Regions from separate parts of the Streptomyces nidicola genome, predicted to be linked through region 2. Evidence: riboswitches for the same ligand, from Rfam matches in the RefSeq annotation. Region 2 holds a riboswitch; the other holds the start of a gene.
What was found. A riboswitch is a leader RNA that binds a small molecule or an ion and turns the genes downstream of it on or off. The one in region 2 is predicted to bind S-adenosylmethionine.

Region 1: linked by a shared signal. The riboswitch ahead of thrC (threonine synthase) and the one ahead of ACOKM3_RS29380 (aminotransferase class V-fold PLP-dependent enzyme) in region 2 are both predicted to bind S-adenosylmethionine.

What each region holds. Positions count from the first base shown of each region.
Region 1 is NZ_JBNBPI010000001.1:4,419,306-4,430,876, forward strand. Features, by position in the region: gene ACOKM3_RS20090 (PTS transporter subunit EIIC) at 1-1,035, shown strand, start outside; gene ACOKM3_RS20095 (SCO4651 family lipoprotein) at 1,218-2,027, shown strand; gene ACOKM3_RS20100 (hypothetical protein) at 2,110-2,400, shown strand; gene ACOKM3_RS20105 (hypothetical protein) at 2,405-2,653, opposite strand; gene ACOKM3_RS20110 (helix-turn-helix domain-containing protein) at 2,743-3,582, shown strand; gene ACOKM3_RS20115 (DUF397 domain-containing protein) at 3,563-3,793, shown strand; gene ACOKM3_RS20120 (hypothetical protein) at 4,044-4,949, shown strand; gene ACOKM3_RS20125 (Uma2 family endonuclease) at 5,009-5,686, shown strand; gene groL (chaperonin GroEL) at 5,870-7,495, opposite strand; gene ACOKM3_RS20135 (cold-shock protein) at 7,805-8,011, opposite strand; gene ACOKM3_RS20140 (ubiquitin-like small modifier protein 1) at 8,444-8,719, opposite strand; gene thrC (threonine synthase) at 8,755-10,062, opposite strand; SAM riboswitch class I at 10,081-10,236, opposite strand; gene ACOKM3_RS20150 (glucosyl-3-phosphoglycerate synthase) at 10,398-11,345, shown strand; gene ACOKM3_RS20155 (isopeptide-forming domain-containing fimbrial protein) at 11,384-11,571, shown strand, end outside.
Region 2 is NZ_JBNBPI010000001.1:6,504,689-6,516,259, reverse strand. Features, by position in the region: gene ACOKM3_RS29400 (sensor histidine kinase) at 1-813, shown strand, start outside; gene ACOKM3_RS29395 (response regulator transcription factor) at 810-1,472, shown strand; gene ACOKM3_RS29390 (SLC13 family permease) at 1,548-2,960, shown strand; gene ACOKM3_RS29385 (glycerate kinase family protein) at 2,980-4,212, shown strand; gene ACOKM3_RS29380 (aminotransferase class V-fold PLP-dependent enzyme) at 4,164-5,537, opposite strand; SAM riboswitch class IV at 5,740-5,874, opposite strand; gene trpD (anthranilate phosphoribosyltransferase) at 5,962-7,026, opposite strand; gene qcrB (cytochrome bc1 complex cytochrome b subunit) at 7,160-8,800, opposite strand; gene qcrA (cytochrome bc1 complex Rieske iron-sulfur subunit) at 8,797-9,852, opposite strand; gene qcrC (cytochrome bc1 complex diheme cytochrome c subunit) at 9,849-10,658, opposite strand; gene ctaE (aa3-type cytochrome oxidase subunit III) at 10,740-11,360, opposite strand; gene ACOKM3_RS29350 (DNA-binding transcriptional response regulator) at 11,547-11,571, shown strand, end outside.

The sequences.
Region 1 (11,571 bases), 2.1 Mb from region 2:
TCGGTCACCCCGGCGCTCGCCGCGATCGCCTCCGGCTTCATGGCCCTGATCGCGGTCTTCGTCGGCTACAACACGGCGAAGGAGTTCGGCGGTACGCCGATCATCGGCGGCGCGGTCGCGGCGATCATCGTCTACCCGGGTGTCGCCGACATCTCGGCGTTCGGGCACAAGCTCTCGCCCGGCCAGGGCGGCGTCCTCGGCGCGCTCGGCGCGGCGGTGCTCGCGGTCTACATCGAGAAGTGGTGCCGCAAGTGGGTCCCGGAGTCGCTCGACGTCCTGGTCACCCCCACCCTCACCATCCTGATCTCCGGCCTGGTCACGATCTTCGGCCTGATGTTCGTGGCGGGTGAGGTCTCCACCGCGATCGGCACGGGCGCCAACTGGCTCCTGGAGAACACCGGCATCTTCGCGGGCGCCGTCCTCGGCGGCCTCTTCCTCCCCCTGGTGATGCTCGGCCTCCACCAGGCCCTGATCCCCATCCACACCACCCTGATCGAGCAGCAGGGCTACACGGTCCTGCTCCCCATCCTGGCGATGGCGGGCGCGGGCCAGGTCGGTGCGGCGATCGCCGTCTTCAAGAAGCTCAAGCACAACAAGTCGATCCGCAAGACCATCAAGTCGGCGCTCCCCGCGGGCTTCCTGGGCGTGGGCGAACCCCTCATCTACGGTGTCTCGCTCCCCCTCGGCCGCCCGTTCATCACGGCGTGCGTCGGCGGCGCGGCGGGCGGCGCGTTCATCGGCCTCTTCTCGATGCTCGGCACCCAGGTCGGCTCGACGGCCATCGGCCCGTCCGGCTGGGCCCTGTTCCCCCTCCTCGACGGCAACAAGGGCCTGGGCGTGACCTGCGCGATCTACCTGGGCGGCCTGCTGGTCGGCTACATCGTCGGCTTCCTGGCGACGTACTACTTCGGCTTCACGCAGGACATGCTGGTCGAGTTCAACCAGGACGTGGACGCGGGCGAATCCCCGGAGGCCCACGCCGAGGCCAACCCGGCGACCCCGTCCCCGGAACCAAAGGAACCGGCAAAGGTCTGACCCCGCTCACCACGAAAGGGCGGCACTCCGCGTCGTTGGGTGCCGCCCTTCGCCACGTCCTGCGGGAGCCCGAGGCGGGCAGACACCGGCCGCACGCTATCGTTCCGGTCACACAAACTCCACAGGCCGCGCACAACTCCTCGGCCTCACGGACGCCCCGCCGACTCCGGAGACCCAGCCTCATGCGCGCCGCCCTGACCGTGACCGCTGCCCTCAGCGCTGTCGCCCTGCTCTGCACCGCCTGCTCGCCGAACGAGCGGGCCACCGCGGACGCGGCCGACAAACCCTCCACTCGGGCGCCCTCTCCCGCCGCCACCGTCCGCGCTGCCGTCAAAGCCACCCGCGCGACGTCGGTCGACACCCGGCAGAAGATCGAGACATCCGACGGCGAGGGCCAGACGTACGTACTCGACGTCACGGGCCGCTTCGACCTGGACGACGACCGGGGCACACTGCAGGTGCGCATGCCGAAGAAACCCGGAAAGAACACCCTTCAGGAGGTCTTCGCCAACGGCCAGGTCTACGTGAGCGACCTCCCCGACGTCGACGAAGGCGTCTGGGCCACGATGCCGCGCCACAATGCCGTCTCCCACGCCGTACTCCGCGCCCCGGTCAACGACCCCGAGTATCTGCTCCAGCAGATCGCCGCGATGCGCATGGTCACCGAGGAGGGCAAGGAGACCATCGGGGGCGTCCGGACCACGCGTTACCGGGGCATGCTCGACCACGCCGCCCTGACCCGCCGCATGTCCCCCGACCTCCGCGACAAGATGGACCGCACCCGCGACAGCCTCGGTGCGGAAGTTGTGGTGATCGCCGAAGCCTGGATCGACGACAAGGGACACCTCGTACGCACCCGGACGGACCTGAACCTGGGCGGCCCCCGGACCACCGTCACCCTGAACCTGTCCCGGCACGGCAGCCCTGTCGAGGTGAACGTACCGGTGCCGTACGCCCAGGTGCTCGAGTTGGCCGGCCCCTTCTTGGGCTGAGGAGAGCGCGTCGCCGTGCCCCGGCCGCTCGCCCGGACCCACTCCGCATGCGCCCCGCCCGGCCCTCCCGCATCCTGGGCGCATGGCTGACAGCACCCTTTCGAAGATCTCCTGGACCCAGTTCCGCCCGGACCGGCGCCTCCTGACCGCCGGGGCGGTCCTCACCGGCGTCGGCACCCTCACGGCGATGGCGGGCGTCGGCGTCCTCGTCTACGAACTGGCCCGCGCGGGCCGCAGCTGGACCGGCACCTGGGACGTCCCCCCGTCCGAACTGGCCGCCCGCACCCTCCACCAGGCCCAGGCCGCCGCCACCAGCGCCACCCGCGCGGGCCGCGACACCTGGCAGAGCTTCTCCGAACAGTCCTCGGCCTGACCGCTCAGGCCCCGCGCCGCCCCTCGTGCAGTACGGCGACGATCCGCATCGCCGTATCGAAGTTCACGCACCCCAGGTCGACGAGCGGATACCCGACCTCCCCCGCGGCCGAGACCGGGTCGACCCTCAGTGACGGCAGCACGATGCCCAGTACCCCGGTCTCCGCCCGCAGTTGAGCGACCACGTCCTCGACCACCCGCAACCGCTCCGCGTCCCGCACGACCATCACGCACTCCTCCACTCCGAGTTCCACTTTCGCCACACAGAGTGACCGGCCCGGCCCTACGCTGGCCAGGGGCAGCGGCCCAACAGATGCCTCTGCTGGACCGGGAGTTGATGCACGTGACCGGACCGAAGGACCTCGACCCGTCGTCGCGCCGCGTAATGATCGGCGAAGAACTCCGCCACGCCCGCGAGAGAGCGAACCTCACGCAACAGGCCCTGGGTGAGCTGCTGTTCGTCAGCGGTTCCTACGTCGGCCAGATGGAGGCGGGCACGCGGCGCATCCTGCCGGACATGGCCGTGCGCCTGGACGAGGAGCTGAACACGGGCGGCTTCTTCGCCCGCAACTGCGAGAGGGCGAACAGGTCCAGGTTCCCGGACCATTTCGCGGAGGCGGCAGAGGCGGAGGCCATAGCGACAGCCATCCGACAGTACGCCGCGCTGCTCATCCCCGGCTTGCTCCAGACGCGGGCCTACGCGGAGGCGGTCTTCCACGCCTACCAACCCACCGCGCCGGACGAGCGGATCGACGGTCTCGTCGCCGACCGGCTGGCGCGGGCGCGCCTGCTCGACGATCCAACAACGCCGTTGTTGTGGACGGTCCTCGACGAGGCGGCCCTGCGCCGCACGGTCGGCGGGCCGCGGGTCATGGCGGAGGCACTGCATCACGTGGCGGACCTGGCCCGACGACACCGCGCGCTCGTACAGGTCCTGCCGTTCGCCGCGGGCGCGCACGCTTCGATGCAGGGCCCCGTCAAGCTGATGGAGTTCGAGAACGCCCCGCCGCTCTCGTTCGTCGACGGGCCCGAGACGGGAAGGCTCACCGACGACCCGGCCACGGTCGCCCGCCACACCTTCACGTTCAACCTCCTCCAGGCAGCGGCCCTCTCGCCCCGCGACTCTCTGGCCCTGCTCGACTCAGTGGCGCAGGATTACGCCCATGAGGAACCACACCCTTGAGGACGATCTGAACGACGCCGCCGCCTGGAGCTGGCGCAAGTCCAGCTACAGCGGCGGCGACGGCGGCGACTGCCTCGAAGTCGCCGACGCCCGCACGCCGGTGACCGGCATCGTCCCCGTCCGGGACTCCAAGAACCCCACCGGCCCGAAGCTCACGCTCCGGGCGGAGGCCTGGTCCGCGTTCATCGCCGACCTGCGCCGCACCCCGTAGCCAACGCCCCGAGGCTCAAGCCCCGAGCGACGAGCCCTGCTTTCAAGGATTGGGAGGCGGTCTCAACCCACCCTCCCTCCCTGCGAGTTGGCGAAGCCGACGAGCACGTCCGCTAATACCCGACACTTTCTGGCACCGGCTTGCCACGGAGGGTAATCACGCTCTAGCGTGCCCGATATACGAACGGCCCCCGCCGGTGCGCCAACACCTGCGAGGGCCTGTCCATCAAGATCCCATCCAGGGAGATCTCGTGGCTGACGCCAACTCTAGTGCCGCCCCCGCCCCGACGCACGCAGCACCGCCCACCCCGCTCCACCCCGAGGCGAACCCGGGCTACGGCAAGCGCTCCGCGCCGGACCAACTCCCCCGAACCAGGGCCGACTTCGCGGACCTTCCCGCCCGCGAGGCGTACATCGCCGGATACATCGACCGGCTGCCCGACGGCTCGGACATCTCGGTGAAGACACTCGCCAATCACCTCCCGTACGGCCAGGCGGCGATGCGAACCGCCCTCAACAACCTGCACCGGGCCGGTCACTTGAGACGCGGCCGCGAACACGTACAGGGCTCCGGGAGCGCACGCTGGGTCACCCGCACCTGGTTCTCCCGCACGGCGCGGGGCGACGCGTGGTGGACGGCATTCGTGAGGGGCGACGTACCGGAGACGGGCCGGGACGCGCCGCCCGAAGAACCACCTCCACGCCCCACCCGCAGCCGCGCGCTGCTCCTCCTCACCGCCCTCGGCCGCACGGCGCCGTCGCTGGCCCTGTCCGCCGCCGAATGCAACCGGCTCGCACCGGAGGTGGAGCGCTGGTTCGAGCGGAACGCCACCGAGGAAACCCTGCTGCACGCCCTGACGGCCGGCCTCCCCACACCCGTACACAGCCCGGCCGCACTGCTGCTCCGCCGCCTGACCGACAAACTTCCCCCGCCACCCCCACCACCGGCGAACCGCCCGCTCCTACGCCTCATCGAATGCGCGAACTGCGGCGCTCCCGGCCGCCCCGAGGCCCTACCAGGCGGCTTCTGCACCCCATGCAACAACCCCCGCCCCGCCTCCCCACCCCCAGGCATCCTCACCCCGGAAGCCGTCCGCACCCGCGTCGCGGAGATCCGCGCGGCAATGCTCCCCCGCTCCGAAAGGGCACGCGCATGACCGCGCCGACGATCCGGACCCGTACATCCGGGGCACGATGGAGGCGAGGAGGCACACCCATGACCCCTGGCACCGCCGACCGCCCTCAGATGAGCATCGAGGACTTCGAGGAACTCGACCGAAGGGCTCCGGAGACCCTGCGCAACAAGCTCGAATTCCTGAACGGACGGCTGCTCGTGAAGCACGGCCCCATCGACGTCGAGGACTTCGAGGAACTGGCCCGCGTCGCCCCCGAGACGGTGACCTTGGAACTCCTCAACGGAAAGCTAGAGGTCAAGCCCGTGCCGGACGGCGACCACGGTTCGATCATCATGTGGCTGATCCGCCAGTGCATGATGCAGCGCCCCGAACTGGCACTGCATCCCGAGCAGGGCCTGCGGATCGACACGTACCGAAAGGGCTGCATCAAGCCGGACGGCGCCCTGACGCCCATCGACTACTTCGCCGGACAGGACGAGTGGGCCTCCCCCGACGGCGTCCTCATGGCTGTCGAAGTCACCTCCAAGGACCGCGACGCCGACCGCCGCGACCGCCAGGAGAAGCCCCGCGCCTACGCGTACGCGGACATCCCCGTCTACCTCCTCGTCGACCGCGACAACGACACGGTCGTCGTCCACAGCTCCCCCGAGAACGGCGTCTACCAGAACCGCCGCCCGTACCACTACGGAGCAACGGTCCGCCTCCCCGCCCCGGTCACCATCACCCTCGAAACAGAGCGCCTCAAGGACTACGCGTAAGCCAACCAAGCCCCAGGCGGCGGGTGGGCAGATCAAGCCCCGCCGGCGATTGAGGCGCGGGGTCCGGGGCGGAGCCCCGAGGCGTCGAGCACGGGTGGGCGCACAGAAACGCCCGAGGGCGGCCCCGTCTCACGTGGAGACGGGGCCGCCCTCGGGTTACGGACGGGCTGAACCGCGAGCGGCTCAGAAGTCCATGTCACCGCCCGGCATGCCGCCGCCGGCCGGCGCAGCGCCAGCCTTCTCCGGCTTGTCGGCGATGACGGCCTCGGTGGTGAGGAACAGCGCGGCGATGGACGCGGCGTTCTGCAGGGCAGAGCGCGTGACCTTCGCCGGGTCGATGATGCCCTCGGCGATCATGTCGACGTAGTCGCCCGTGGCGGCGTTCAGACCGTGACCGACGGTCAGGTTGCGCACCTTCTCCACGACGACGCCACCCTCGAGACCACCGTTGACGGCGATCTGCTTGAGCGGGGCCTCGAGCGCGAGCTTCACGGCGTTGGCGCCGGTCGCCTCGTCACCCTCGAGCTCCAGCTTCTCGAACACCGCGGAGGCCTGGAGGAGGGCCACGCCACCACCGGCGACGATGCCCTCTTCGACGGCCGCCTTCGCGTTGCGAACGGCGTCCTCGATGCGGTGCTTGCGCTCCTTGAGCTCGACCTCGGTGGCCGCGCCCGCCTTGATGACGGCCACGCCGCCGGCGAGCTTGGCGAGGCGCTCCTGGAGCTTCTCGCGGTCGTAGTCCGAGTCGCTGTTCTCGATCTCGGCGCGGATCTGGTTGACGCGGCCCTGGACCTGGTCGCTCTCACCGGAGCCGTCGACGATCGTCGTCTCGTCCTTGGTGATGACGACCTTGCGGGCACGGCCGAGCAGGTCGAGACCGGCGTTCTCCAGCTTGAGGCCGACCTCCTCGGAGATGACGGTGCCGCCCGTGAGGATGGCGATGTCGCCGAGCATGGCCTTGCGGCGGTCACCGAAGCCCGGGGCCTTGACGGCGACGGACTTGAAGGTGCCACGGATCTTGTTGACGACCAGGGTCGACAGGGCCTCGCCCTCGACGTCCTCGGCGATGATCAGCAGCGGCTTGCCGGACTGCATGACCTTCTCGAGCAGCGGAAGGAGGTCCTTCACGTTGCCGATCTTCGAGTTGACGATCAGGATGTACGGGTCCTCGAGCGAGGCCTCCATACGCTCCATGTCGGTGGCGAAGTACGCCGAGATGTAGCCCTTGTCGAAGCGCATACCCTCGGTGAGCTCGAGCTCCAGACCGAAGGTCTGGGACTCCTCGACGGTGATGACGCCTTCCTTGCCGACCTTGTCCATGGCCTCGGCGATGAGCTCGCCGATCTGGGTGTCGGCGGCCGAGATGGAGGCGGTGGAGGCGATCTGCTCCTTGGTCTCCACCTCCTTGGCCTGCTCGAGCAGGGCGGCGGAGACGGCCTCGGTGGCGCGCTCGATGCCGCGCTTGAGGGCCATCGGGTTGGCGCCGGCGGCTACGTTGCGAAGGCCTTCGCGAACGAGCGCCTGGGCCAGGACGGTCGCGGTCGTCGTGCCGTCACCGGCGACGTCGTCCGTCTTCTTCGCGACCTCCTTGACCAGCTCGGCGCCGATCTTCTCGTACGGGTCCTCGAGCTCGATCTCCTTGGCGATGGACACACCATCGTTGGTGATCGTGGGGGCGCCCCACTTCTTCTCGAGGACGACGTTGCGACCCTTGGGGCCCAGGGTCACCTTGACGGCGTCGGCGAGCTGGTTCATGCCGCGCTCGAGGCCGCGCCGTGCCTCCTCGTCGAACGCGATGATCTTGGCCATGTGAAGTGGTCCTCCCGGACGGGGTGGCTAACGCAAAAGGACCGTGCTGGTGCCCGCGACGGACGGCCTGCGGGCCTTGTGGCTCCTTGCACCACCCGGCCCCCGGACCTCACCGACCCGATCCAAGTTTTGTCACTCTCACTCGGAGAGTGCTAAGCCCAATGATTAGCACTCGACCCATGCGAGTGCAAGCGCCTGTCACGGATCCGCAGGTGAGCGCACGCAGCGCGAAGGGCCCGTCTCCCGGTTACCCGGGAGACGGGCCCTCCACAACGTGCGACGTACAAGCTTGCAGTCTGACGCGCGCGTTCAGCCGGCGGCCACGCGGACCATGTCGGCCTGCGGCCCCTTCTGGCCCTGCGAGATCTCGAACTCGACCCGCTGACCCTCTTCGAGGGTGCGGTAGCCGTCCATCTGAATCGCGCTGTAGTGGACGAAAACATCCGCACCACCGTCGACCGCGATGAAGCCGTACCCCTTCTCCGCGTTGAACCACTTGACGGTGCCCTGAGCCATGCCTAACTCCCCTATTACTGGCCCTTGCGCAGGACCGCACTTCGCGGACCCGGGTCAGACCTCACGCCCCATGGGATATGGGGGTGTGCGCCGGAACGCGTCGACCGCGGCTGAATGTATCTGCCCAACTGCCGTCTGCAACAGGTCAATCGGACGAGAATTCTGGGCACGCCAGATCGGGGAAACCGGGCCAACTCACCGGATCCTTGGGCAAGTCGGGCCGCGTAAATGCCGTAAAAGGCCCGAAAGGGCTGCACACTTTGGCTACTTCTTGCCGGGCTTCGGGCGAGAACTCATATGCGCCCGTCATGCACCGCGCGGGGAAACGCAGCAGCTTCCCCAACTGTACCGCGCTCAACCATGCAGAATTGCCCCCTCCGCTTCTCTCGCGGAGGGGGCAATTCGGGTAACTCTACGTAGACGTAGAAAAGATCAGCCGCCGGCGACGGCCGGAATGATCGAGACGCCCGCGCCGTCCGGCGTCGCCGTCTCGAGGCCCTGCTCGAAGCGGACGTCGTCGTCGTTCACGTACACGTTCACGAAGCGGCGCAGCTTGCCCTGGTCGTCGAGGACGCGGGCGGCGATGCCGGTGTGGTTCTTCTCCAGGTCGGCGATGACGTCGGCGAGGGTGGCGCCCTCGGCGGCGACCTCGGACTGCCCGCCGGTGTAGGTGCGCAGGATGGTGGGGATGCGAACGTTGACGCTCATGCTGGTAACTCCCGTTGCTACAAGTTCGGTCGGGCTCAGTGGTCGGTGGCGAGGCCGGCCTCGCGGAACGCGTCCAGGTTGGGCCGGATCGTGGCGGTGGCCTGCGAGGACTCGGCGACCGCGTCCAGCGTCTTGAGACCGTCGCCGGTGTTCAGGACCACCGTGGTCAGCGACGGGTCGATGAGGCCCGCCTCGATGAGCTTCTTGGTGACACCCAGCGTGACGCCGCCCGCCGTCTCGGCGAAGATGCCCTCCGTCTGCGCGAGCAGCTTGATCGCGTCGACGACCTGCTCGTCGTTGACGTCCTCCACGGCGCCACCGGTGCGGCGCGCGATGTCGAGGACGTAGGGGCCGTCGGCCGGGTTGCCGATCGCGAGGGACTTGGCGATGGTGGTCGGCTTCTGCGGGCGGACCACGTCGTGGCCGCCCTTGTAGGCGACGGAGACCGGGGAGCAGCCCTCGGCCTGGGCGCCAAAGAGCTTGTACGGCTTGTCCTCGACGAGGCCGAGCTTGATCAGCTCCTTGAGGCCCTTGTCGATCTTCGTGAACTGCGAGCCGGACGCGATCGGGATGACCAGCTGGTCCGGGAGCTGCCAGCCGAGCTGCTCGCAGATCTCGTACGCGAGCGTCTTGGAGCCCTCGCCGTAGTACGGGCGGAGGTTCACGTTCACGAAGCCCCAGCCCTCGCCCAGCGGGTCGCCGATGAGCTCGGAGCAGAAGCGGTTCACGTCGTCGTAGTTGCCCTCGATGGCGACGAGGTCACCGCCGTAGACACCGGCCATGACGACCTTGCCCTGCTCCAGGTCGTGCGGGATGAACACGCAGGAGCGGAAGCCGGCACGGGCGGCGGCGGCGCCGACGGCACCCGCCAGGTTGCCGGTGGAGGAGCAGGACAGCGTGGTGAAGCCGAAGGCGCGGGCGGCCTCGATGGCCTGCGCGACGACGCGGTCCTTGAAGGAGTGCGTGGGATTGCCGGAGTCGTCCTTGACGAACAACTTGCCCTCGGCGACGCCCAGTTCACGGCCGAGGTTGTCGGCCTTGACGAGCTTGGTCCAGCCGGGGTTCAGGTTCGGCTTCTCGGCGACGTCGGCCGGGACGGGCAGCAGCGGGGCGTAGCGCCAGATGTTGGCGGGTCCTGCCTCGATCTGCTTGCGGAGCGCCTCGGGGTCGCCGACGGGCAGGTCGTACGCGACTTCCAGAGGCCCGAAACACTCGGCGCAGGCGAAGACGGGGCCGAGCGGGACGACGGCGCCGCACTCGCGGCAGGAAAGTCCGGAGGCCGGGCCCAGATCGACGGAGTCCGTCGTGGCGGCGGTTTCGGTGGCGACAGTCTGTACAGCCATGAGAGGCGAGGCCCTTTCTCCTCATCTTCCTCGCGACGCATCTCGCCACGAGACGGATTTGGCACCTTCACTAGCCGGGAGCCTCGCGGGCGCACTGCGGTGTGCGGAACGAGACCGGCTGGAGGGTTGCCGGGGCTTCAACGGGCCGTATCCCTCTGCCCCTCTGGATGAGCGGTATTCGATTGTGTGGATTCAGTTGTCTACTGCGGGCGACCCCCGACATGCGATGGTCACCGGCCTTGTTCAAGACTGTAACCGAAGGCCCGGACCCTTGAGATAGTCGTCCGATGCGCGAGATGGATCACATGTTGATCCTTAGGGAAGGAACGCAGACCGTGCTGGAAGAGGTCGAGCGCTGGCTGAACAGGCGCTCCTGGTCCGTGGCCGACCATCCGCTGCACCGGTTGGTCGCCGCCAAGCAGGCCTCGGGTCAGACGGTGAGTGTCGTACTGCCGGCGCTGAACGAGGAGGAGACGGTCGGCGAGATCGTCTCGGAGATCCGGCGGTCGCTGATGACGGACGCGGTGCCGCTCGTCGACGAGCTCGTCGTGATCGACTCCGGTTCCACGGACCGCACATCCGAGGTCGCGGCGGCCGCCGGGGCGCGCGTCGAGCACCGGGACACGATCCTGCCGCGGATCCCGGCAAGGCCCGGCAAGGGCGAGGTGCTGTGGCGCTCCCTGTTCGTCACTTCCGGTGACATCGTGTGCTTCGTCGACGCCGATCTGAAGGAGTTCTCCGCGGACTTCGTCTCCGGGATCGTCGGTCCGCTGCTCACCGAGCCGGGCGTGGACTTCGTGAAGGCGATGTACGACCGTCCGCTGGCCGGGGCCGCGGGGCAGGGCGGCCGGGTCACCGAGCTGATGGCGCGCCCGATACTCAACCTTCACTGGCCCCAACTGGCCGGGTTCGTCCAGCCGTTGGGCGGCGAGTACGCGGCCCGGCGCTCGCTGCTCGAGCGGCTCCCGTTCCCCGTCGGATACGGCGTGGAGCTCGGGCTGCTCGTGGACGCGCTGCACACCGTGGGCCTCGACGCGCTCGCCCAGGTCGACGTCGGCGTGCGCAGGCACCGGCACCAGGACGGGCAGGCGCTGGGGCGGATGGCGGCGGCGATCTACCGCACCGCCCAGCTCCGGCTCGCGCGCGGGCACCTCATCAGGCCGGTGCTCACGCAGTTCGAGCGCGGGGAGGGCGGCTTCGAGCCGCGTGTCCACGAGGTCGACACGGAGGAGCGGCCGCCGATGATCGAAATCGGTGAGTATGCGGAGCGTCGCGTCGCATAAGCGCCGCATAATCATATGTTTTGTCTAGCTTGCCCTTTATGTGGCTCAGACAATTCAAGGGCAGGGCGGCGTGCGCCGTCACCGCCACCCTCGCCGCCTGCCTGGCGGGCCTGGCACCGAGTCCCGCCTCCGCGGACGTGGTCTCCCCCTTCGCCAAGCGCTACGACGAATCGATCTACGGCGACTTCAAGACCATCGGCAACACGGTCATGGGCTGCCCGACCGA
Region 2 (11,571 bases):
CAGCTCACCGAGCAGGACCTCACCCGGCGCATCCCGGTGCAGGGCCGGGACGACATCGCGGCGCTCGCCGAGACGTTCAACGGGATGCTCGACCGCCTGGAGCGGGCGTTCGCGGCGCAGCGCGAGTTCGTCGACGACGCGGGGCACGAGCTGCGTACGCCCATCACCATCGTCCGGGGCCACCTGGAGCTGATGGGGGACGATCCGCGCGAGCGCGAGGAGACGGTGCGGATCGTGATGGAGGAGCTGGACCGGATGAGCCGCATCGTCGAGGACCTGCTGCTGCTCGCGAAGGCGGAGCGCCCGGACTTCGTGACGCCGGAGCCCGTGCAGCTCGCCGAGCTGACCGCCGATGTCTTCGTCAAGGCGCGGGCGCTCGGCGAGCGGGACTGGCAACTGGCCGAAGTGGCCGACGCCGACGCCGAGTTGGACCCGCAGCGGATCACGCAGGCGATGGTCCAGCTCGCGCAGAACGCGGTGCAGCACACCGTGCCCGGCCAGCGCATAGGGATCGGCTCGCGGCTCGTACGCGAGCGGGCCGAGCGTGAACGGGGCGAGCGAGGCGAGCGCGAGCGGATCGAGCTGTACGTCGCCGATGCCGGGCCCGGTGTCACGGACCAGGACGCCGCCGTGATCTTCGAACGGTTCCGGCGCGGCACCGCACGCCGTGGCTCGCGCGGCACGGGCGCCGGGCTCGGCCTCGCGATCGTCCAGGCCATCGCCCAAGGACACGGCGGCCACGCGGAGTTGAGCCGCACGGACGGCGGTGGCGCAACCTTCACCCTCGTACTCGACCGGACGGAGCCGAAGTGAACCGCATCCTGATCGTGGAGGACGAGGAGCGTATCGCCTCCTTCGTCGAGAAGGGACTGCGCGCCGGCGGCTTCACGACGACGGTCGTCGGGGACGGCGACTCCGCCCACGACTACGCCCTGACCGGCGGCTTCGACCTGATCGTCCTCGACATCGGGCTGCCCGGCCGGGACGGTTTCACGGTGCTGCGGCAGCTGCGCGAGGCCCGGGTGACGACGCCCGTGATCGTGCTGACCGCGCGCGACTCGGTGCGGGACACGGTGGCAGGCCTGGAGGGCGGCGCCGACGACTGGATGACGAAGCCGTTCCGCTTCGAGGAACTCCTCGCGCGGGTCCGGCTCCGGCTGCGCACGGCCACCGGCACCCCCGAGGTGACGATGCTCGGCAGCGGCGACCTCACCCTGGACCTGCGCACGCGCCGGGCCCGCGCGGAGGGACGGACCGTGGACCTGACGGCCCGCGAGTTCGTGCTCCTGGAACTGTTCCTGCGCCACCCCGGCCAGGTCCTCTCGCGCGAGCAGATCCTCTCCCACGTGTGGGGATACGACTTCGATCCCGGCTCCAACATCGTGGACGTGTACGTGCGGGCGCTGCGCAAGAAGCTGGGCGCGCGGCACGTGGAGACGGTGCGCGGGATGGGGTACCGACTGCCTGGCTGATCCCCGTACGGCACGTGAATCTCCTTTCATTTACGGCTCATTGGAGGCTCACCGCGCCGCACCACGCTGAACGGCGTGACCCTGAACCTCCGCACCGCCGCGACCCTGTGCATCGCCCTCAGCATCTGCGCGCTGCTCGTGGTCCCCGGCAACTTCCCCGGCCTGACCGGCGACGCCCGGCTCACGCTCGCCGTGTTCGCGCTGGCGACCTGCGCGTGGATCGGCACGTCGATCGACGACACGTACATCGCGCTCGGCGCGGGCCTGGCGCTCACCGCGACGGGCGTGATCAGCAGCGAGACGTTGTTCAGCACGCTGGGCGACGAGACGGTGTGGCTGCTGATCTGCGCGTTCGTGCTCGCGGCTGCCGTGGCGCGCAGCGGGCTCGCAGGCCGGGCGGCGGCGTTCCTGGTCAGCGGGGCGCGCGGCGTGCGGCAGTTGACGCATCTGACGACGGCGGCGCTCGTCGTCACCGCCTTCGCGGTACCGGCCACATCGGGGCGCGCGGCGCTGGCGCTGCCGGTTTTCCTGGCCCTCGCGAAGGTGCTGGCCGACCGGCGCCGCCTGGTCGTGATGCTGGCCCTCCTCTTCCCCACGGTCATCCTGCTCTCCGCCGTCGCGACGCTGATCGGCGCGGGCGCGCACCTGATCACGGTGTCCGTGCTGTGGGAGGCGACGGGCGAGCGGATCGGCTTCACGCAGTGGCTGCTGCTCGGGCTGCCGCTCGCCGTCGTCTCGTCCCATCTGGCGGCGGAGGCCGTGCTGTTGACGACGACGCGGCGCGCGGACCGGGTCGGCCCCATACACATCACGCTCGACGACCTCCAGGAGCACAGCGAGCAGCCGGTCACCGGCCCCTGGGAGCCGGCCGAGACCCGCTGCGCGCTGCTCCTCGCCACGGTCGTCGCCCTGTGGTGCAGTGAGCCGCTGCACCAAGTGCCGCCCGCCGTCGTCGCATTGATCGGCGCGGTGGTCGCGGCCTCCCCCGCGCTGGGCACCGTACGGCTGAAGGACGCGCTCGGCACGGTGCCGTGGTCGCTGCTCCTGTTCATGGCGGCGACGATGGCGATGGGCGTCGCGCTCGCCGAGTCGGGGGCCGCGAAATGGCTGGTCGGCGGGGTGCCGCTCGACGTGCCGCCGTGGCTGTTCCTCGCCGTGGTGATCGCGGTGAGCACGGCCGCCCACCTGATCCTCCAGTCCCGCTCGGCCCGCTCCTCCGTGCTCGTGCCGCTGGTCGTGGCGGCGGCCGTCGGCGCGGGCGTCAACCCGGTCGCAGCCGCCCTCGCCTCCACCGCGGCCGCGGGCTTCTGCCACACGCTGCCCGCCTCCGCGAAGCCGGTGACGCTGTTCGCCCGGATACCCGGCGTACCCACCTACACCCCGCGCGACCTGCTGCGCCTGTCCGCCGTCCTGGCCCCGCTGACGGCCGCCGCCGTCCTGCTGTGCGCGCTCACGCTGTGGCCGCTGCTCGGCGTCCCCGTCCGCTAAACCCACCCTGGAGACCGACGTGTTGACCCATTTCGCCATCGCCCCCAGCGGCTTCAAGGAGTCCCTGTCCGCGGGCGCCGCGGCCGCCGCCATCGCCGCGGGCGTACGCCGCGTGGTGCCGGACGCCGAGACCGACCTCATCCCCCTCGTGGACGGCGGCGAGGGCACGGCCCGCGCGCTGGCCGCCGAGGGCGGTGGACGCCTGGTCGCGCTGCCGGCGACCGGACCGGTCGGCCAGCGGATCGGCACGCACTTCGCGCTGCTCCCCGACGGCACGGCGGTCGTCGAGATGGCGGCCGTCGCCGGGCTCTCCCTCGTCCCGCGCGAGCTGCGCGACCCGGCCGCCACGACGACGTACGGCGTCGGCGAGCTGATCCGCACGGCCCTCGACGCGGGCGCCCGCCGCATCCTGGTGGGCTGCGGCGACTCCGGCACGTCGGACGGCGGCGCGGGCGCGCTCCAGGCGCTCGGCGCCCGGCTGCTCGACGCGTACGACATGGAACTCCCGCTGGGCGGGCGGGAGTTGATGCACCTGGACCGCATCGACCCGTCCGGCCTCGATCCCCGCCTGAAGGAGGCCGAGATCCGGGTGGCGTGCAATCCGTTCAACGTCCTGTGCGGGGAGCGCGGGGTGGCCCGCGTCTTCGGCCCGCAGAAGGGCGCGACGCCCACGCAGGTCGAACAGCTCGCGGCCACCCTGGAGCACTGGGCGCACGTCCTGACGCGGGACCTCCACGTCCGTACGGACCTGTTCACGGGCCCTGGCACCGGCGCATCCGGCGGACTCGGCGCGGGCCTCGCCGCGCTCGGCGCCCGGCTCCTCCCCCGCTTCGACGTCCTCCTCGACCACCTCGACCTGGACGCCCGGCTCGCCCGCGCCGACCTGGTCGTCACCGCCGAGGGCGCCCTCGACCACCAGACGCCGCGCGGCAAGGTCCCCGCCGAAGTCGCCCGCCGCGCCAAGCGGTTCGGCCGCCCGGTGCTCGCCCTGGCGGGCACCATCGGCGACGGCGCGCACACGGTGACGGCCACCGGCGTCGACGCCTACAGCTCGATCCTGCCCGCCCCGGTGACGCTCGCGGAGGCGCTGGGCCGCGGCGGCGAGTTCCTCACGGACGCCACCGAGCGGGCCCTACGCATGATCGTCCTCGGCAGCCGACTCCGTACGGCCCCTCAGCCGGGTCGGGCGACCCCCGAGCCGGATCAGGCGCTCGCCGTGTCCGGCACGCAACGCCCGTCCTCCGTGCGGTAGTTCCACCGCGCGCCGTCCTGCACGAGCTCCTTCACGGCGGACACGAACCGCTCCACGTGCTCGTCCGGCGTACCGGCGCCGAAGCTGACGCGGATGGCGTTGAGCGACTTCTCGCCCGGCGCGGCCTCCGGTGCACCGCACTCTCCCTGCTGCTGCGGGTCGGAGCCGAGCAGCGTGCGCACCAGCGGGTGGGCGCAGAACAGGCCGTCGCGGACCCCGATGCCGTACTCGGCGGAGAGCGCGGCGGCGAAGTGCGAGGAGTTCCAGCCGTCGACGACGAAGGACAGCACGCCCACGCGCGGCGCGTCGTCCCCGAACAGGGACAGCACCTTCACCTCGGGCACCTCGGCGAGGCCCTCCTGCACCTTGCGGATCAGGTACTGCTCGCGGGCGACGAGGTTGTCGAACCCGGCCTCGGTGAGCGCCTTGCAGGCGGAGGCGATGGAGTACACGCCGATGACGTTCGGCGAACCGGCCTCGTGGCGGGCGGCGGTGGCGTGCCACTCGACATCCACGCCGCCGTCCGTGCGGCGCGCGACCTTCTTGGACGCGCCACCGCCGGCGAGGTACGGCTCGGCCTCCGTCAGCCAGTCGGAGCGGCCCGCGAGCACGCCGGAGCCGAACGGGGCGTACAGCTTGTGCCCGGAGAAGGCGACCCAGTCGACGTCCAGGTCCTGGACGGAGACCGGGTGATGGGGCGCGAGCTGCGCGGCGTCGAGCACGATGCGGGCACCGTGCGCGTGAGCGGCCGCCGCGAGCTCGCGCACCGGCCAGAGCTCACCGGTGACGTTGGAGGCACCGGTGACGCAGACGAGGGCCGGGCCGTAGGGGTCGCGGCCGGCGAGGGCGCGCTCCAGGGTGGCGACGGCCTCGTCGGGCGTACGAGGGGCGTTGAGGTACGTGACCCGCGCGTCGCGCCACGGCAGCAGCGAGGCGTGGTGCTCGGTCTCGAAGACGAACACCTCGCAGTCGGCGGGCAGCGCCGCGGCGAGCAGGTTGAGCGAGTCGGTGGTGGACCGGGTGAAGACGACCTGGTCGTCCTCGCGGCAGCCGAGGAACTCGGCGACGGCGACCCGGGAGTTCTCGAACAGGTCGGTGGACAGCTGCGACAGGTACCCGGCGCCGCGGTGCACGCTCCCGTAGTACGGCGCGTAGGCGGCGACGTCGTCCCAGACCCGCTGGAGGGCGGGCGCGCTGGCGGCGTAGTCGAGGGCGGCGTACGTGACCTCCCCACCGGTGACGAGCGGCACGGTGACGTCCCGGCCGAGGACCGGGAGCGGGGTGATGGTCTCGGTGCAGGCGGCGGCGTCGACGGAAACAGACATGGGTGAACTCCCTGGCGCGATAAGCGAATTGACCATGCCGAAGCCACGTTGAGCACTACGGATCAGGGCTCGACGGCATGGAAAGAAAGATGAGACGGGTACGCGGAGGCGGGGCCGTAACGCCCTATCGCATTCGCTTGCTCACGAGACTGCTCCCTTGAGGACCAGGACCCCAGGGCTGTGACATTCACTGATGTCGAGGGGCCCGCGCTTGCCGCACGCCTTGCTGCGCACGGCCTGGTCTTCACCCAGGGCACCCCGCCACGGACGGAGGGTTGCCGGACAGCGGGCTGGGGCCTTCTGCAGTGAAATAATCACAGCGCTGTCACTCATGACCTTGAAAAGCATCCTGCCACACGTCTCGGATACGGCAAGGGCGCAGTCCAAAATCTGGACTGCGCCCTGCGTCACATCCGACGCGTGCTCAGCGGTTGCTGGCCGCCACCCATCGCTCCAGGGCGGCCTTCGCCGCACCGGAGTCGATCGACTCGGCCGCCCGGTCCATGCCGGCCCGGATCTGCTCGACGAGCGTGCCCTCGCCGGGCCGCACGGCCACCAGGGCCGCCGCCGCGTTCAGCAGCACCGCGTCGCGCACCGGCCCCTGCTCGCCGTCGAGGAGACGACGGGCGACCTCCGCGTTGTACGAGGGGTCGCCGCCGCGCAGCGCCTCGATGGGCACGATGTCGATGCCGACGTCGCGCGGGTCGAAGGACTCCTCGCGCACGGCGCCGTCCCGCACCACCCACACCCGCGAGGTGCCGGTGGTGGTCAGCTCGTCGAGCCCGTCGTCGCCGCGGAACACCAGCGAGGAGTTGCCGCGCTCGGCGAAGACCCCGGCCACGATCGGCGCCATCCGGGCATCGGCGACGCCGACGGCCTGCGCCTTCACCTTGGCCGGGTTGGTCAGCGGGCCCAGCAGGTTGAAGACCGTGCGAATGCCGAGCTGGCCGCGCGCGGCGCCCGCGTAGCGCAGCGCGGGGTGGAACTTTATGGCGAAGCAGAACGTGATGCCGGCTTCCTCGGCGACCTCGGGCACCCGCTTCGGCGACAGGTCGAGATTGACGCCGAGCTTCTCCAGTACGTCGGAGGAGCCCGAAGCGGAGGAGGCGGCGCGGTTGCCGTGCTTGACGACCTTGGCGCCGGTGCCCGCGATGACGATCGCCGCCATCGTGGAGATGTTGACGGTCTTCGCGCCGTCGCCGCCGGTGCCGACGATGTCGACGGTCTCGCCGGGCACCTCGATCACGTTGGCGTGCTCGTACATGCCGCGTACGAGACCGGTGATCTCCTGCACCGTCTCGCCCTTGGCGCGCAACGCCACCGCGAACCCGGCGATCTGCGCGTCGGTCGCCTCGCCCCGCATGATCCGGTCCATCGCCCACGCGGTGTCGTCGGCGCTCTGGTCGCGGCCCTCCAGCAGGCCGTTCAGGACGGCGGGCCAGGAACGGCCCGCCGCGGTGTCGCCTCCAGCGGGGTTCAAAGCGCTCATGGCCGCTCCTGTGTGCATCTGTGGGTCGAAGGTGGTGCCGACCCCACCCTATCCAGGTCCCGGGACCGCAAAGAGCCCCCGTCCAGGCACTGGACGAGGGCTCCCGCTGTGGCTTACAGCGACGATTCAGAGATCAGTGGTGGCCGTGGCCGCTGGTGATCTCCTTGTACTCCTCGGCGGTCGGCTTCGGGATCTGGTTGTTCTCCCCGTAGTAACCGCGCGAGAGCTTGCCACGCAGCTTCTGGAGCCGCGTGACCTTGCGCTCGACACCGTTCTCGTCGACCGTCGGGCCGAGCTCGACCGGCGCGTACTGCTCGTGCGCCGTGAGCGTGTGCAGGGCCTCCTGGTCGAGCGGCTCGTGCACCTCGATGAACTCACCGTGCGGCAGGCGCTTGATGATGCCGGACTCGCGTCCGTGCAGCACCTTGTCCTTGTCGCGGCGCTGAAGGCCGAGGCAGATCCGCTTGGTGACGATGAAGGCGATGACCGGTCCGACGAAGAACGCGATCCGGACGAACCAGGTGATCGCATTGATCGACAGGTGGAAGTGCGTCGCCCAGAGGTCGTTACCACCACCGATGAGCAGCACCATGTACCAGGTGATCCACGCGACACCGAAGGCCGTACGCGTCGGAGCGTTGCGCGGGCGGTCCAGGATGTGGTGCTCGCGCTTGTCGCCGGTGACCCAGGACTCGATGAACGGGTAGACCGCGATCGCGACCAGGACCAGCGGGAAGATGACGACCAGCGGGATGGCCACGCCCAGGACGAGCGTGTGACCCCAGAAGTCGATCTCCCAGCCCGGCATCACTCGGATCAGGCCTTCGGAGAAGCCCATGTACCAGTCGGGCTGTGCACCGGTGGACACCTGGTCGGGCCGGTACGGACCGATGGCCCAGATCGGGTTGATCGTGGCGATCGCGGCGATCACCGCGATGACACCGAAGACCAGGAAGAAGAAGCCGCCCGCCTTGGCCATGTAGACCGGGAGCAGCGGCATGCCCACGACGTTCTTGTTGGTCTTTCCGGCACCCGCGAACTGCGTGTGCTTGTGGTAGAAGACCAGGATCAGGTGCGCCGCCATCAGGCCGAGCATGATGCCCGGCAACAGCAGGATGTGGATCGAGTAGAACCGCGCGACGAAGTCGCCGCCGGGGAACTCTCCGCCGAACAGGAAGAACGACATGTACGTGCCGACGATCGGCACGGACAGGATCGCGCCCTCCATGAAGCGGACACCGGTGCCGGAGAGCAGGTCGTCCGGGAGCGAGTAACCGGTGAAGCCGGTGAACATGCCCAGGACGAACAGCAGGAAGCCGAAGACCCAGTTGACCTCACGCGGCTTGCGGAACGCACCCGTGAAGAACACGCGCATCATGTGCACGAACATGCCCGCGAGGAAGATCAGCGCGGCCCAGTGGTGGATCTGACGGATCAGCAGGCCACCGCGCACATCGAAGGAGATGTGCATCGTCGAGTTGAAGGCCTCCGACATCAGCTGCCCCTGGAGCGGGACGTAGCTGCCGTCGTAGGTGACCTCGTTCATCGACGGGTGGAAGAACAGCGTCAGATACACACCCGTGAGGATGATGATGATGAAGCTGTACATGCAGATCTCGCCGAGCATGAAGGACCAGTGGTCCGGAAAGATCTTGCGCATGTTGGACTTGGCCAGGGAGTAGATCCCCAGACGTCCGTCGGCCCAGTCGGCTACACGCTCGCCGGCCGGTGCCTTCTCGCGCGCAGGCGCGTCGTTCGTGGTCGTAGTACTCATCCGCGCTCCCAGAAGGCAGGACCGACGGGCTCAGCGAATTCGCTCAGCGCCTCGAGGTGACCCTCTTCGTTGACGCCGATGCGCAGCTGCGGCAGCGCGTGACCGGCAGGACCGAAGATCACCCGGGCGCCGTCGGAGAGGTCGAAGGTGGACTGGTGGCACGGGCACAGAGCGTGGTGCGTCTGCTGCTCGTACAGCGAGATCGGGCAACCGACGTGGGTGCAGATCTTCGAGTAGGCCACGATGCCCTCGTGGGACCACTCGAGTTCCTGCTTGTCCTTGATGTTCTCCGGCTGGATCCGGACGAGCATCAGGGCGTCCTTGGCGATCTTCGTCTGGAATTCCTCGTCGTGCTCCTCCAGGCCCTCGGGCTTGGCGAAGGTGAGCGAGCCGACCGCGATGTCCGAAGGACGCAGCGGCTCGTTCGTGTTCATGTTGACGAGGGTCAGGCCCTTCTTCCACGACGTGGTGCGCAGCTTCTTCTCGGGCAGCGGCCCGAGGTCACGAAGCAGGACCACACCGGAAAGGGGCACCAGCGCCAGCGCGCCGAACAGGGTGTTGCGGATCAGCTTGCGCCGGCCGAACTGCGACTCGCGGGCACCGTCGGCGAAGTCCTGCAGGACCTTCGCCTTGACCTCGGGCTCCGCCTCGATCGGGTGACGCTCCTGGATGACCTCTTCGTCGGACATCAGGGTGCGGGCCCAGTGGACCGCGCCCGCGCCGATGCAGAACAGCGCCACGCCCAGGGTCAGGCCGAGCGCGAAGTTGAGCGCGCTGATGTGCCCGATCGGGAAGACGTAGATGCTCGTGTCGACGTCGATGGTGACGTACGAGGCGATGAAGCCAATGGTGGCCAGCATCGACACCATGAACAGGAAGGCGACGACGCGCTCGGACCGCTTGGCGGCCCGCTCGTCGAGGTCCTGGATCCGGTGCTCGTGGGGCGGCAGACCCGGGTCGGTGAAGGGCTCGTCCTTCACCGCGACCGAACCGTGCTCCTCGGCTTCCTGCTCAGTGGGCAGGTTCTCTTCTGGAATGTCTTGGCTACTCATGACTTCTTGGCCTTTGCGGTCCGAGCGGCAACCCAGATGGCGACGGCGATCAGACCGCCCAGCCCGAAGATCCAGGCGAACAGGCCCTCACTGACCGGGCCGAGCCCGCCCAGCTTGAGTCCGCCGGGGCTCTCGGTCTTGTCACCGTTGACCGCGTCGAGGTACGCGATGATGTCCTTCTTGTTCTGCTTGGTCATCGTCGTGTCCGGGAACGACGGCATGTTCTGCGGGCCGGTCTGCATGGCCTCGAAGATGTGCTTCGGGGCGACACCCTCGAGACTCGGTGCGAACTTGCCGTGTGTCAGCGCGCCACCCTCACCAGTGAAGTTGTGGCACTGGGCGCAGTTGGTGCGGAACAGCTCGCCACCCTTGGCGATGTCCGCGCCGTCGGCGCTGTAGTCCTTCTCGGTCGGCGCGACCGGACCGGCACCCAGCGACGCGATGTACGCCGCGAGCTGGTCGATCTCGGCCTGCGAGTAGATGACCTTCTTCTTCGGGACCTGGGCGCCCGGCTGCTGGGCCGGCATACGGCCGGTACCGACCTGGAAGTCGACGGCGGCGGAGCCGACGCCCACGAGGCTCGGCCCGTCGGAGGTGCCCTGACCGCCGGTTCCGTGGCAGCTGGCGCAGCCGACGGAGTAGAGCTTCTTGCCCTCGTCGATGGCGAGGGACTGGGCGGTTTCATCGGCCTGCGCCTTGTCCGCGGGTGCGAACGCGGCGTACAGCCCCCCGGTGGCCGCCAGCGCGAGGAGTAGGACGACGACCGCCGCCAGCGGATGGCGTCGTCGTGCGGAGAGCTTTTTCACGGATTACCCCGGTGTCAGGATCTTCTGCGTCGGTGCTGCGGAAATGTGTCGGGTACTACGCCCGATGCTGTGATCGTCGAACTACTTGATCAGGTAGATCGTGGCGAAGAGGCCGATCCAGACGACGTCCACGAAGTGCCAGTAATAGGACACGACGATGGCGGCTGTCGCCTGATGGTGGGTGAACCTCCGGGCCGCGTACGTCCTGCCGAGGACGAACAGGAAGGCGATGAGGCCACCTGTCACGTGCATGCCGTGGAAGCCGGTGGTCAGGTAGAACACCGAGCCGTACGGGTCGGAGGAGAGCGAGAGCCCATCCTTCTTGACCAGCTCGGTGTACTCGTAGACCTGACCGCCGATGAAGATCGCACCCATGATGAAGGTGACGATGAACCACGACCGGAGCTTCTTCACGTCGCCGCGCTCGGCGGCGAACACGCCCATCTGGCACGTGAGTGAGGAGAGCACCAGGATCGTGGTGTTCGTCGCGGAGAACGGAAGATTCAGCGCATGCGCCATTTCCTTCCAGTGATCCGGCCCGGTCACCGATCGCAGGGTGAAGTACATCGCGAAGAGGGCCGCGAAGAACATCAGCTCGGAACTCAGCCAGATGATGGTTCCGACGCTGGTGAGGTTCGGTCGATTGACCGACGGGTGCGCGTGCCCGGTTTCTACTGTCGTTGCTGTCGCCACGACCGACATTATGTCGGTCGCTTATCTCGCCCTCACTCCGGGGGGTGCCGTTCGGAGTGTCTGGGTGGTGTGTCCAGCCCATATGGCCCATCGGAGCCGCGTGCGAACCGGTGTTGACGGGGTGTCGGGAGGAGTAGGCTCCGCGGCAAGGATCACCGTACGACGCCTTAAGACGCCGATGTCTTCGGAGGAACGATGCAGTCGACCGCGACGGTTCTGG